Regions from separate parts of the Arthrobacter sp. W4I7 genome, predicted to be linked through region 2. Evidence: predicted binding sites of a transcription regulator. Region 2 holds the regulator's gene; each other region holds the start of a gene.

Evidence for each region. Region 2 encodes HrcA, which represses chaperone genes, less so after heat shock. Its sites were predicted from a motif close to TTNGCACTCGNNNNNNNCGAGTGCNAA; they were not measured.
Region 1: a site for HrcA is predicted at 1,936-1,962, ahead of QF047_RS05790 (FmdB family zinc ribbon protein). Genes of this name have one in related genera too.
Region 3: a site for HrcA is predicted at 1,801-1,827, ahead of groES (co-chaperone GroES). Genes of this name have one in related genera too.

What each region holds. Positions count from the first base shown of each region.
Region 1 is NZ_JAUSXU010000001.1:1,251,683-1,254,953, forward strand. It holds gene QF047_RS05780 (DUF4011 domain-containing protein) at 1-725, shown strand, start outside; gene QF047_RS05785 (RcpC/CpaB family pilus assembly protein) at 772-1,497, opposite strand; gene QF047_RS05790 (FmdB family zinc ribbon protein) at 1,598-1,873, opposite strand; gene QF047_RS05795 (5-formyltetrahydrofolate cyclo-ligase) at 1,998-2,615, opposite strand; gene galU (UTP--glucose-1-phosphate uridylyltransferase GalU) at 2,720-3,271, shown strand, end outside.
Region 2 is NZ_JAUSXU010000001.1:1,947,186-1,950,456, reverse strand. It holds gene QF047_RS08985 (16S rRNA (uracil(1498)-N(3))-methyltransferase) at 1-169, opposite strand, end outside; gene dnaJ (molecular chaperone DnaJ) at 172-1,299, opposite strand; gene hrcA (heat-inducible transcriptional repressor HrcA) at 1,382-2,395, opposite strand; gene QF047_RS08970 (DUF3097 domain-containing protein) at 2,571-3,271, shown strand, end outside.
Region 3 is NZ_JAUSXU010000001.1:1,223,523-1,226,793, forward strand. It holds gene QF047_RS05660 (class I SAM-dependent methyltransferase) at 1-474, opposite strand, end outside; gene QF047_RS05665 (hypothetical protein) at 528-905, shown strand; gene QF047_RS05670 (DMT family transporter) at 830-1,759, opposite strand; gene groES (co-chaperone GroES) at 1,984-2,280, shown strand; gene groL (chaperonin GroEL) at 2,358-3,271, shown strand, end outside.

The DNA of each region.
Region 1 (3,271 bases), 700 kb from region 2:
GTGCCATCGACGTGGTGGCCGCTGCCGATCCGCTCGGCACCATGGGCCAGGAGGACGCAGACCTGCCGTGGCCGGTGGCCATCGAGTCGGACGGTACCGAACAGTACCGGACCACGAGCGTGCGTGAACGGAGCCGGCTTCGCCCGCAGCTGCTGGAGCGGCTGGGCTGGCGGTACATGCCGCTGTGGACCATTGAAGTGTTCACTGATCCGTCGGCCTGCGCCGACCGCATTGCCGGATACCTGGGCCTTGAGCGCGTTGTTCTTCCGGGCCGGGCGGACACGTCCGCCGGGTTCCTGGACGACGACGTTGACCAGGCGCTTAACGGCATTGATGCCGGAGAGCAGAGGTCCCGGCGCAGTATGAGCCCGGACCAGTACGTGGCCGGCGGGGACCGGGGCCATCTGCAGGTAAAGCATCAGGACAGCAAGGAGGCGGTCCGCGTGGCCACCGAAGACAAGAACAACGACTCAGGGCAGGAAGCGCCCGTCCCGGCCGGGCCTGCACCGGAGGAAGGCCAGGACCAAGGCCAGGATCAGGGCGGTGACCAAGGCCAGGACCAGGGCGATGACCCGGGACGGAGCCTGGTCAAGGACCAGGGCCAGGCCGGCGCCGCCGGCATTCTGCCCACCAAGGCTGCCGAAGATGACCCTCGGCGCTGGGGCGATACGGATGAGGACCACGATGCCTGGTTGAAGGAACAGAAGCCGCCGCACTGGGGCTGAGAGCACGCGCACCCCGGCGTCCGCTCGCAATGGCCGCACGTACCCCCTAGGGTCCGACCAGGACAAAGAAGAGCTTCCCCTGAGTTGAGGCGCCGGCCAGTCGTGCCGCCTGCCCGGCGCTTGCCGCTACCACGATGAGTCCATCCGTTTCGGCGGTTGCGAGCCACTGCCCGCTCGAGCCGCCCTTGCCGGAGGTCCAAAGTACCGGTACAGCTGTTGCCAGGACTTCTGATGGCGACTGCTGGTCGAAGCCGTTGGCGTCTGTAAGCACCACATTGACAAGCTGCCCGGGCGAGACTAGCTGGATGGATGACGGGTCCGCCATTCGAAGAGGCACTGCGGCTGAACCCGGAGGTGTGCCTGCCAGCAGTCCCGGACCGAGCAGCTGGGCGTCCGTGAGAAGCTGGCCCTTGCGCAGCGGAGCCGCCAGCTGCTTGCCGGCCACGTGACCTGCCTGGTCCAGGAAACCCGCAGCCATCATGCCCGGCGGGACCTGCACACTGGCAAGGTCAGACGGCGCCAGCGCCGCGCCGGCCGGGAGGTCCCTGGCGGCAGCAACTGCGGTTACGGTCTCAACGGGTGCAGGGGTGAGCTGGTGGACGCTGATCGCGGCCGCCAGGCACAGCAGCAGGGCCGCGGCCAGCCGGCGGTTCCGGCCCAGCCATCTGGCAACACGGGCAGTTCCGGGCCGGCGGCGGGAGCCGCGGGGACTGCGGGCGCCGCGCGGGTAGCGGGAAGCACCACTGCCGGAGCTGGGGAGGTTTGCAGGCATGCGCCAACGCTAAGGCCGGCCGCAATGCCGGTACCAGGCGTAAGGCGCCCTATGTGGACAAACGGGCCGGCCGGCGTCGTACGGTGCTGCTGGGAGGCCCTTAGCTGGCAGCCGCAGCAGGCGCGGAAGCGGCGGGTGCCGCAGCCGGAGCCGGCGTTGAGGATGCGGCCGGGGCGGCCGAGACGGTGCTTCCCTTGGCGTCCCGGGAATCGGTGCGGTAGAAGCCGGATCCCTTGAAGACAACGCCCACGCTGTTGAATTTCTTGCGCAGTGTCCCCTGGCACTCGGGGCACGAGGTCAAAGAGCTGTCCGAAAACGACTGGACGATGTCGAAGGCATGGCCGCAATCTTTGCAGGCGTACGCATACGTTGGCACTTGTGCTCCTCCTCTTGGGCAAAACGAGAGGTCCCGTGCTGCCCGGCCGGAGGGTCCGTCCGTTAGCAGTCGCAGGGCCTGAGTGCTAATTCTACCATCCCCCGCAGGACCAGTGGAGTTGGACTTAGCCGCCGGCCAAGGACCGGAATCCTGACGGTGCCAGGATGGCCGGAACGGGACGGTCGAATTCCTCCTCGGGAATCTGCCCCGCGGGGAGCAACTCCTCGTCGTAGATAACGGCAGCCAGCGGGATATTCTTCCCGGCTGTGGCCAGATGGCCCAGGAACTTGTCGTAATAACCCCCGCCTTGCCCGATCCTGTTGCCTGTCACGTCAACTGCTGTCGCGGGGATAAACAGGGCGGCAGCCGTGGCTGCCACGTCCGGCCCGTGCCGCTCACCCCTGGGCTCGAGGATGGGAGCGAACCGGCTCTGCTCCAAGCCCGCGTCAGGGTCCCAGAAGACCCAGGCCAGTTCCCGCCCCGGCTCGCAGACAGGAAGCAGGACCCTGTGGCCGTTGTGATGGAGCGTGCTGATCAGCGGAAGCGTCGGAGGTTCCACTCCTACGCCGAAATAGACGCAGACCGTGGCCGGTGCTCCGCCGGTCAGGGAGCCGGCCCAGGCTGAGCCGTGGCGCGCAAGGGCAGCGCCTGCCGCCTCAAGCTGCCGGGGAGTCATCGTTGCCCGCCGTTGGCGGTGTGCCGTGCGGATCCTGTTCTTGACAGCCTTGGCATCCTCCAGCACGTCTTTCCTCCATCACTCGCCCATGCGGCGGCTTCGCTGCTGCCGGGGGTCCGGCAGCCCTTCAATAATTACTGATTGCTTGACGCTGACGTTAGATTAGTCGGGTGACTACCAGTAACCCCAGAGTTCGCAAAGCAGTTATACCCGCAGCCGGACTCGGCACCAGGTTCCTGCCTGCCACCAAGGCCATGCCCAAGGAAATGCTTCCGGTCGTGGACAAGCCTGCCATCCAGTACGTGGTTGAGGAAGCCGTGCATGTGGGCCTCAACGACGTCCTGATGATCACCGGGCGGAACAAGCGGGCCCTGGAAGACCACTTTGACCGCGTTCCGTCGCTGGAGTCCACCCTCGAAGGCAAAGGGGACGCGGAAAAGCTGGCGTCCGTCCAGGCCGCCAGCAACCTCGGCGACATCCACTACGTCCGCCAGGGTGACCCGAACGGCCTGGGCCACGCGGTCCTCCGGGCCAGGCAGCACGTCGGCAACGAAGCCTTCGCGGTCCTTTTGGGGGACGACCTGATTGACGCCCGCGACGAACTGCTCAGCACCATGATTGATGTGCACGCCAAAACGGGCGGCTCCGTCGTCGCCCTCATTGAGGTGGAGCCGTCCCAGATCAGCGCCTATGGCTGCGCCGACATCGAGGAGATCGACGGC
Region 2 (3,271 bases):
TGCCGCTCATCCGGGTGCCGGCGCCGTCGACGATATCCACGGGCTCTCCCGGAGCCAGCCGCTTAACGGTCACCGCGTGCCGGGCCTCCGGTCCCTCGAGGACGAAACGGCCTTCGGGCGCCATCTGGTCCAGGGACCCGGGGGCCGTGAAAAAGACGGGGTTGCTCACCGCTACAGGTTACCGAACCGGTCCCGGAGCTTGGCGAACATACCGCCGCTGGCGGCGAGCTTGCCCTCCGTGATCTGTTCGCCACGAAGCTTGGCGAGCTGGCGGAGGAGGTCCTCCTGCGCCCCGTCCAGCTTCGCCGGAGTCTCCACCTGCAGGTGGACCTTCAGGTCGCCACGGCCGTAACCGCGCAGGTGGGTCACACCCAGCCCCCGCAAGGTGATGATCTCGCCTGACTGGGTTCCTGCCTTCACGTCGATCTCCTGTGAACCGTCGAAGGTTTCCAGCGTGACATCGGTTCCCAGGGCAGCTGCCGTCATGGGGATGTTCAGGGTGGCGTGCAGGTCGTCGCCTTCCCTGACATAGGTGGCATCGTTGTTGACGCGGATTTCAACGTACAGGTCACCTGCGGGGCCGCCGGCAGGACCGGCTTCGCCCTGGCCTGTGAGCTGGATGCGCGTACCGGTCGCGACGCCGGCGGGAACCTTGATGGTCAGCGAACGCCGGCTGCGGATGCGGCCCTGCCCGTTGCACTCGTTGCAGGGGTCCTTGATGACGGTTCCGAAGCCTTCGCAGGTGCCGCACGGGGCGGCCGTCATGACCTGGCCCAGGATGGACCGGACCGCGCGCTGGACCTGCCCGCTGCCGCCGCAGATATCGCAGCGCTCCGGGTGTGTGCCAGGCCGGCAGCATGAGCCGTCGCAGGTGGGGCAGACCACTGCGGTATCCACTTCAAGCTTCTTGTTGACGCCGAACACGGCGTCGCGGAGCTCGATCCGGACGCTGATGAGTGCGTCCTGGCCGCGCCGGACACGCGATGCAGGGCCGGAGGAACCACCGGCCCCGAAGAACGTGTCGAAAATGTCCTGGAACGCGAAGCCCTGGCCGGCGTAAGCCCCGCCGCCGAAGCCGTTGTCCGTGCCGTTCTCGTTGCCGGTGGTGTCATACACCCGGCGCTTCTGGGGATCAGAGAGCACTTCGTAGGCGTGGGTCACGGCCTTGAACCGGTCCGCAACGTCCTCCCCGGGATTTACGTCCGGGTGGAGGGTGCGGGCCAGCTTGCGGTAGGCCTTCTTAATCTCTTCTCCGGTAGCGTCCGGTGAGACTCCAAGGACTTCGTAGTGGCTGCTCAAAGTTCGTATCTCTTCCTTGTTGTTCTGCCTGCAGTTGTGCTGCGGGCACTACTGTTCGTGCCTGGGCGCTGAACGGTGCGGGTCAGGGTCCCAAAATCCGTGACAGGTACCGGGCCACGGCCCTGACCGCTGCCATGGTGGTGGGATAGTCCATCCTGGTGGGGCCCAGCACGCCGATTTTCGCGACACTGTCGGGCCCATACCCCGTGGCGACTACCGAGGCCTCCGCCAGTCCGTCGTAGGGGTTCTCGCGGCCGATGCTGACGGCCACCCCCCGGTGGTCCTGTGCCATCTCGCTCAGGAGCCGCAGCATCACCACCTGTTCCTCCAGCGCCTCCAGGACAGGGCCGATGCTGAGCGGAAAATCCACGTTGGAACGGGCAAGGTTTGCCGTCCCTGCCATGACCATCCGGTCCTCCCGGCTGCTGTGGGCCAGGGCTTCCAATCCATGGGCCAGCGCCTGGGCCGCCTGCCGCTGTGCGGGAGCAACGCCGGACACCACTGCGGGCAGCGACTGCGCCAGCTGGCTCAGTGCCGTTCCGGCGAGGGAGCCCAGGAAACGGGCGCGCAGCGTGGCGATGGCGTCGTCGCCCAGGTCCTGCCCGACGTCGATGACCCGCTGCTCCACCTTGCCGCTGTTGGCGATCAGCACCACCAGCACCTTCCGTGGTGCAAGGAGGACAAATTCGATGTGCCGGACCACGGCGCGGTTGAGATGCGGATATTGGACGACTGCCACCTGGTTTGTCAGCTGGGACAGCAGCCGGACCGTGCGGTCCAGGACGTCGTCGAGATCGTCAGCGCCTTCCAGCAGGGACTGGATGGCCCGCCGTTCGGCCTGGGACAGCGGCTTCACCGCGGAAATCTGGTCCACGAAGAGCCGGTAGCCCTTGTCTGTGGGGATGCGGCCCGCGCTGGTGTGGGGAGCAGTGATCAGCCCTTCGTCCTCCAGTGCGGCCATGTCGTTGCGAATGGTGGCGCTGGAGACACCAAGATGGTGCCGTTCCACCAGGGCTTTGGACCCGACAGGCTCGCGGGAGTGGACGTAGTCCTCCACGATGGCCCGCAGTACTTCCAGCTTGCGCGGCTCGCTCACTCTCCACCTCCATCCAGGGTTCAGGGCAGCCGTTCCGCCCGCACCGTGGCTCGCAGGGGTTAGCACTCGGCATGCCTAAGTGCTAACAGTCTATTATGACTCGCCCCGTTGTTAGCATTGGTACCGCTCCGGGCGAAATTCCGGGCCAGCATCCAGCACGAAGCGGAGTTAATCCATGCAATACCAGAACTGGGGAGCCCAGGACCTGAGCGCGCCCGCACGGACGCAACTGCCTGAAGTGCCGGTAGAGCGAGGAATGGTGCTGGAGGAGGTCCAGTCCGGCTGGGTTGGCGCAGTGACCCGGGTGGAAAAATCGGGCGGCATGCATGTGGTGGCGTTGGAGGACCGCAGGGGCAAGTCCCGGTCCTTCCGGCTGGGCTTCGGTTTCCTCCTGGAAGGCCAGGCGATCCGGCTGATGCCGCCCGTTCCGAAGCAGGCCCAGGGCAGTGGTCCGGCCGCCGGCAGGACCGCCTCGGGTTCGGTCCGGGTGGCCGGGCAACGGGCACAGGTGGCCAAGGCGAGCCGCATCTGGGTGGAGGGAAAGCACGACGCCGAACTGGTGGAGAAGGTATGGGGTGACGACCTCCGGGTGGAGGGCATCGTCGTCGAACCCCTGCACGGCATTGATGACCTGGCGGCGGCCGTGGCCGTTTTCAGGCCCGGTCCGGGGCGGCGCCTCGGAGTCCTCGTGGACCATCTGGTGCCCGATTCGAAGGAGTCGCGCATTGCCGACGCCGTGATGGCCTCCCCGGGCGCGGCGGGAAATGTCCTGATAGTGGGCCACCCTTACGTTGACGTCTGGCAGGCGATCCGGCCGGCCGTCCTGGGCATCGCGAAGTGGCCCGATGTGCCCCGCGGGCAGGACTGGAAGACCGG
Region 3 (3,271 bases), 720 kb from region 2:
AACGGAAGTGGCGTCCGCGTGGACCACCGTGGCATTGGAGAACGGAATCAGGTTTACCGTGGCGCAGGCCGCCGTCGTCTCATCCATCTCCACAGCGGTGACGTTGATGTCCAGCGACGCCAGCGCCAGCGAGTCGGCCGCGAGGCCGCACCCCAGGTCCGCCACGTGGCGGATTCCTGCTTCGGCGAACCGCTGCGCGTGGCGCGCGGCAACAGTGAACCGGGTCGCCTGTTCCAGTCCCGCCTGGGTAAACAGCATGCTGCGGGCGAACTCGCCGAACTTAGCTTCGGCCTTGGTGCGGAGCCTGGACTGGGTCAGGACGGCGGAAACCAGTTCGGGGGAGTGGCCGGCCTTGCGCAGCGCCGAGTTGAGCTCGAAGGAAGCGTCCTCCCGATACGGGCCCAGGGACGCCAGCAGATCCCAGCCTTCGGGAGTGAGCAGCGGCGCGATCTGGTCCTGGGAAGCGTGAGGCATGCGTTCCAGCCTAGTGGAGGAGGTCCCGGCGGGATGCGGATAGTGTTGAATCCATGGAAGAAAGCGCAGGCCCCCGGCAGTCCGAAGAACCAGCCAAGGACATGGGCCCCGCCGGATTCGCCCGGACGGCATTGATTGCCGGTGCCCTGGTGGCGGTGGTGTGTATCGCGCTCCTGGTGGTGATCTTCTTCCTGGATACCTTCAACGCCACCGTCTACTCCGTGGGCGGCAACGACATCTCGGGCGATACGCAGGAAGCGCAGGACATCCGCGGACTTTACGACGGCGCCCGCGCCGGAAGCATTGCCGTGCTGGTGGCCGCCCTGCTGGCCACTGCAGCGGCAGGCGCGGTCCTTTACCGCGGGCGGAATTCCGCGCCGGACGAGGGCGACGGCGGCGAGGACGTCGACTTCGAAGACCTCGGACGCTGAGGGCCGCCGGCGCTCGTCAGCAGGACTCCCGAAATGACCAGGACGCCGCCCAGAACTTGCGGAAGGGTGATGGGCTGGCCCAGGGCAACAGTGATGATCGCGGTGAACACGGCAATGAGGTTCAGGTAGTTGCCCGCATTGGCCGCCGTGGTGCGTTTCAGGGCAAGGTTCCAGAGCAGGTAGGAACCCAGCGACGGAAACAGGGCAATGTAGGCAAGGGACCAGCCCTCCGGTGCTGTCCGGGGCAGGCCGGCGCCGGTGATGAGGGCCAGCGGGCTGAGGACGACGGCGGCCAGCGCCACCTGTACTGCAGTGGACGTGATCGGGGGTATATCAACCCTGCGCCCGAGGATGGTGTACAGGCCCCACACGGTGATCGCCGCGAGGATCAGCAGTTCGCCCCTGTTGATGGAGAAGGTCAGCAGCCGGTGGATGTCGCCGCCGGTGAGCACCAGCAGGACGCCGGCCAGGCCCAGCCCGATCCCCGCCCAGCCCAGTGGACGCGGCCTGTCGCGCAGCAGGACCACGGCCAGCACCACAATCAGCGCAGGGTTGGCAGCCGTCACCAGCGAGGCGTTCAGGGCTGAGGTGTGGCCCAGCGCGCTGTACAGCAGCAACGTGTAGGCGCTCATGCCCAGGGAACTCAGGAGCAGCAGGACCGGCCACCGGCGCAGCACGCTCCGCCAGTCCGGCCGCTCCACCATGTGGGCGAGTACCAGCAGCGGCGCCGCTGCCAGGGTCCACCGCCAATAAGTCAGCTGCAGCGGCTGCATGGTTTCCATGGCGGCATGGCCGACGACGAAGTTTCCGGCCCAGAAGAGGGTGGCAAGGATCAGATAAGCAGCGGCTCGCACCGGTCAAATGTACACATGGAGGGTTCGCAGATGACGAAACGCTGGCACTCGCCTTGACCGAGTGCTAACCCTTACATAGAGTCTTCATTAGCACTCTCCCTAGGAGGGTGCTAATACATGAAGAGCTGCCAGCCAGGCTGCTGCCGGCACCGCGACGACGGTTTGCCAGCCACGGCGGGAAGCTTTCCAGTCCACGAATTTGCTGACGAAAAGGAGAGGTCCGAGTGTCGGTCTCTATTAAGCCTCTTGAGGATCGTATTGTTGTCCGCCCGCTCGAAGCCGAGCAGACCACGGCTTCCGGCCTGGTCATCCCGGACTCCGCGCAGGAGAAGCCCCAGGAAGGCGAAGTTGTTGCAGTAGGCCCCGGCCGCTTTGACGACAACGGCAACCGCGTCCCGCTCGACGTTGCTGAAGGCGACGTTGTTATCTACTCCAAGTACGGCGGAACCGAAGTCAAGCACAGCGGCACCGAATACCTCGTGCTGTCCGCCCGCGACGTCCTGGCGATCGTCGTAAAGTAACTCTTCGGATCCCCGTGCCGCTGGTCATGCCTTCTGCTGGTCAGCTGCGCGGGGTTCTGTCTTGAAAGGACTGAACCATGGCAAAGCAGCTTGCGTTTAACGACGCTGCCCGCCGGTCTCTTGAAGCCGGCATCGATAAGCTCGCCAACACCGTCAAGGTGACGCTGGGCCCGCGCGGCCGCAACGTCGTCCTGGACAAGAAGTGGGGCGCGCCCACCATCACGAACGACGGCGTCACCATTGCCCGCGAAGTGGAACTGGACGACCCCTACGAGAACCTTGGCGCTCAGCTGGCCAAGGAAGTTGCCACCAAGACCAACGATGTTGCCGGCGACGGCACCACCACCGCAACGGTCCTGGCACAGGCCCTGGTCAAGGAAGGCCTGCGCAACGTAGCGGCAGGCGCCGCTCCCGGCCAGATCAAGCGCGGCATCGAGGTTTCCGTGGAAGCCGTCGCCGCCCGCCTGCTGGAGAACGCCCGTCCCGTCGAAGGCACCCAGGTGGCCAGCGTTGCAGCCATCTCCGCCCAGAGCGACGAGATTGGCGAGCTCCTGGCTGAAGCCTTCGGCAAGGTCGGCAAAGATGGTGTGATCACCATCGAGGAATCCTCCACCACCCAGACCGAACTGGTCCTCACCGAGGGCATGCAGTTCGACAAGGGCTACCTTTCGCCGTACTTCATCACGGATGCGGACCGCCAGGAAGCCATCCTCGAAGACGCCCTCATCCTGATCAACCAGGGCAAGATCTCCTCGCTGCAGGAATTCCTGCCGCTGCTGGAGAAGGCCCTCCAGGCCGGCAAGCCGCTGTTCATCATTGCTGAAGACATTGACGGCGAGGCCCTGTCCACGCTGATCGTCAACCGCATCCGCGGCACCCTGAACGTCGTTGCCGTCAAGGCTCCGGGCTTCGGCGACCGCCGCAAGGCCATGCTGCAGGACATCGCCACCCTCACCGGTGCACAGGTTGTTTCCCCGGAGCTGGGCCTGAG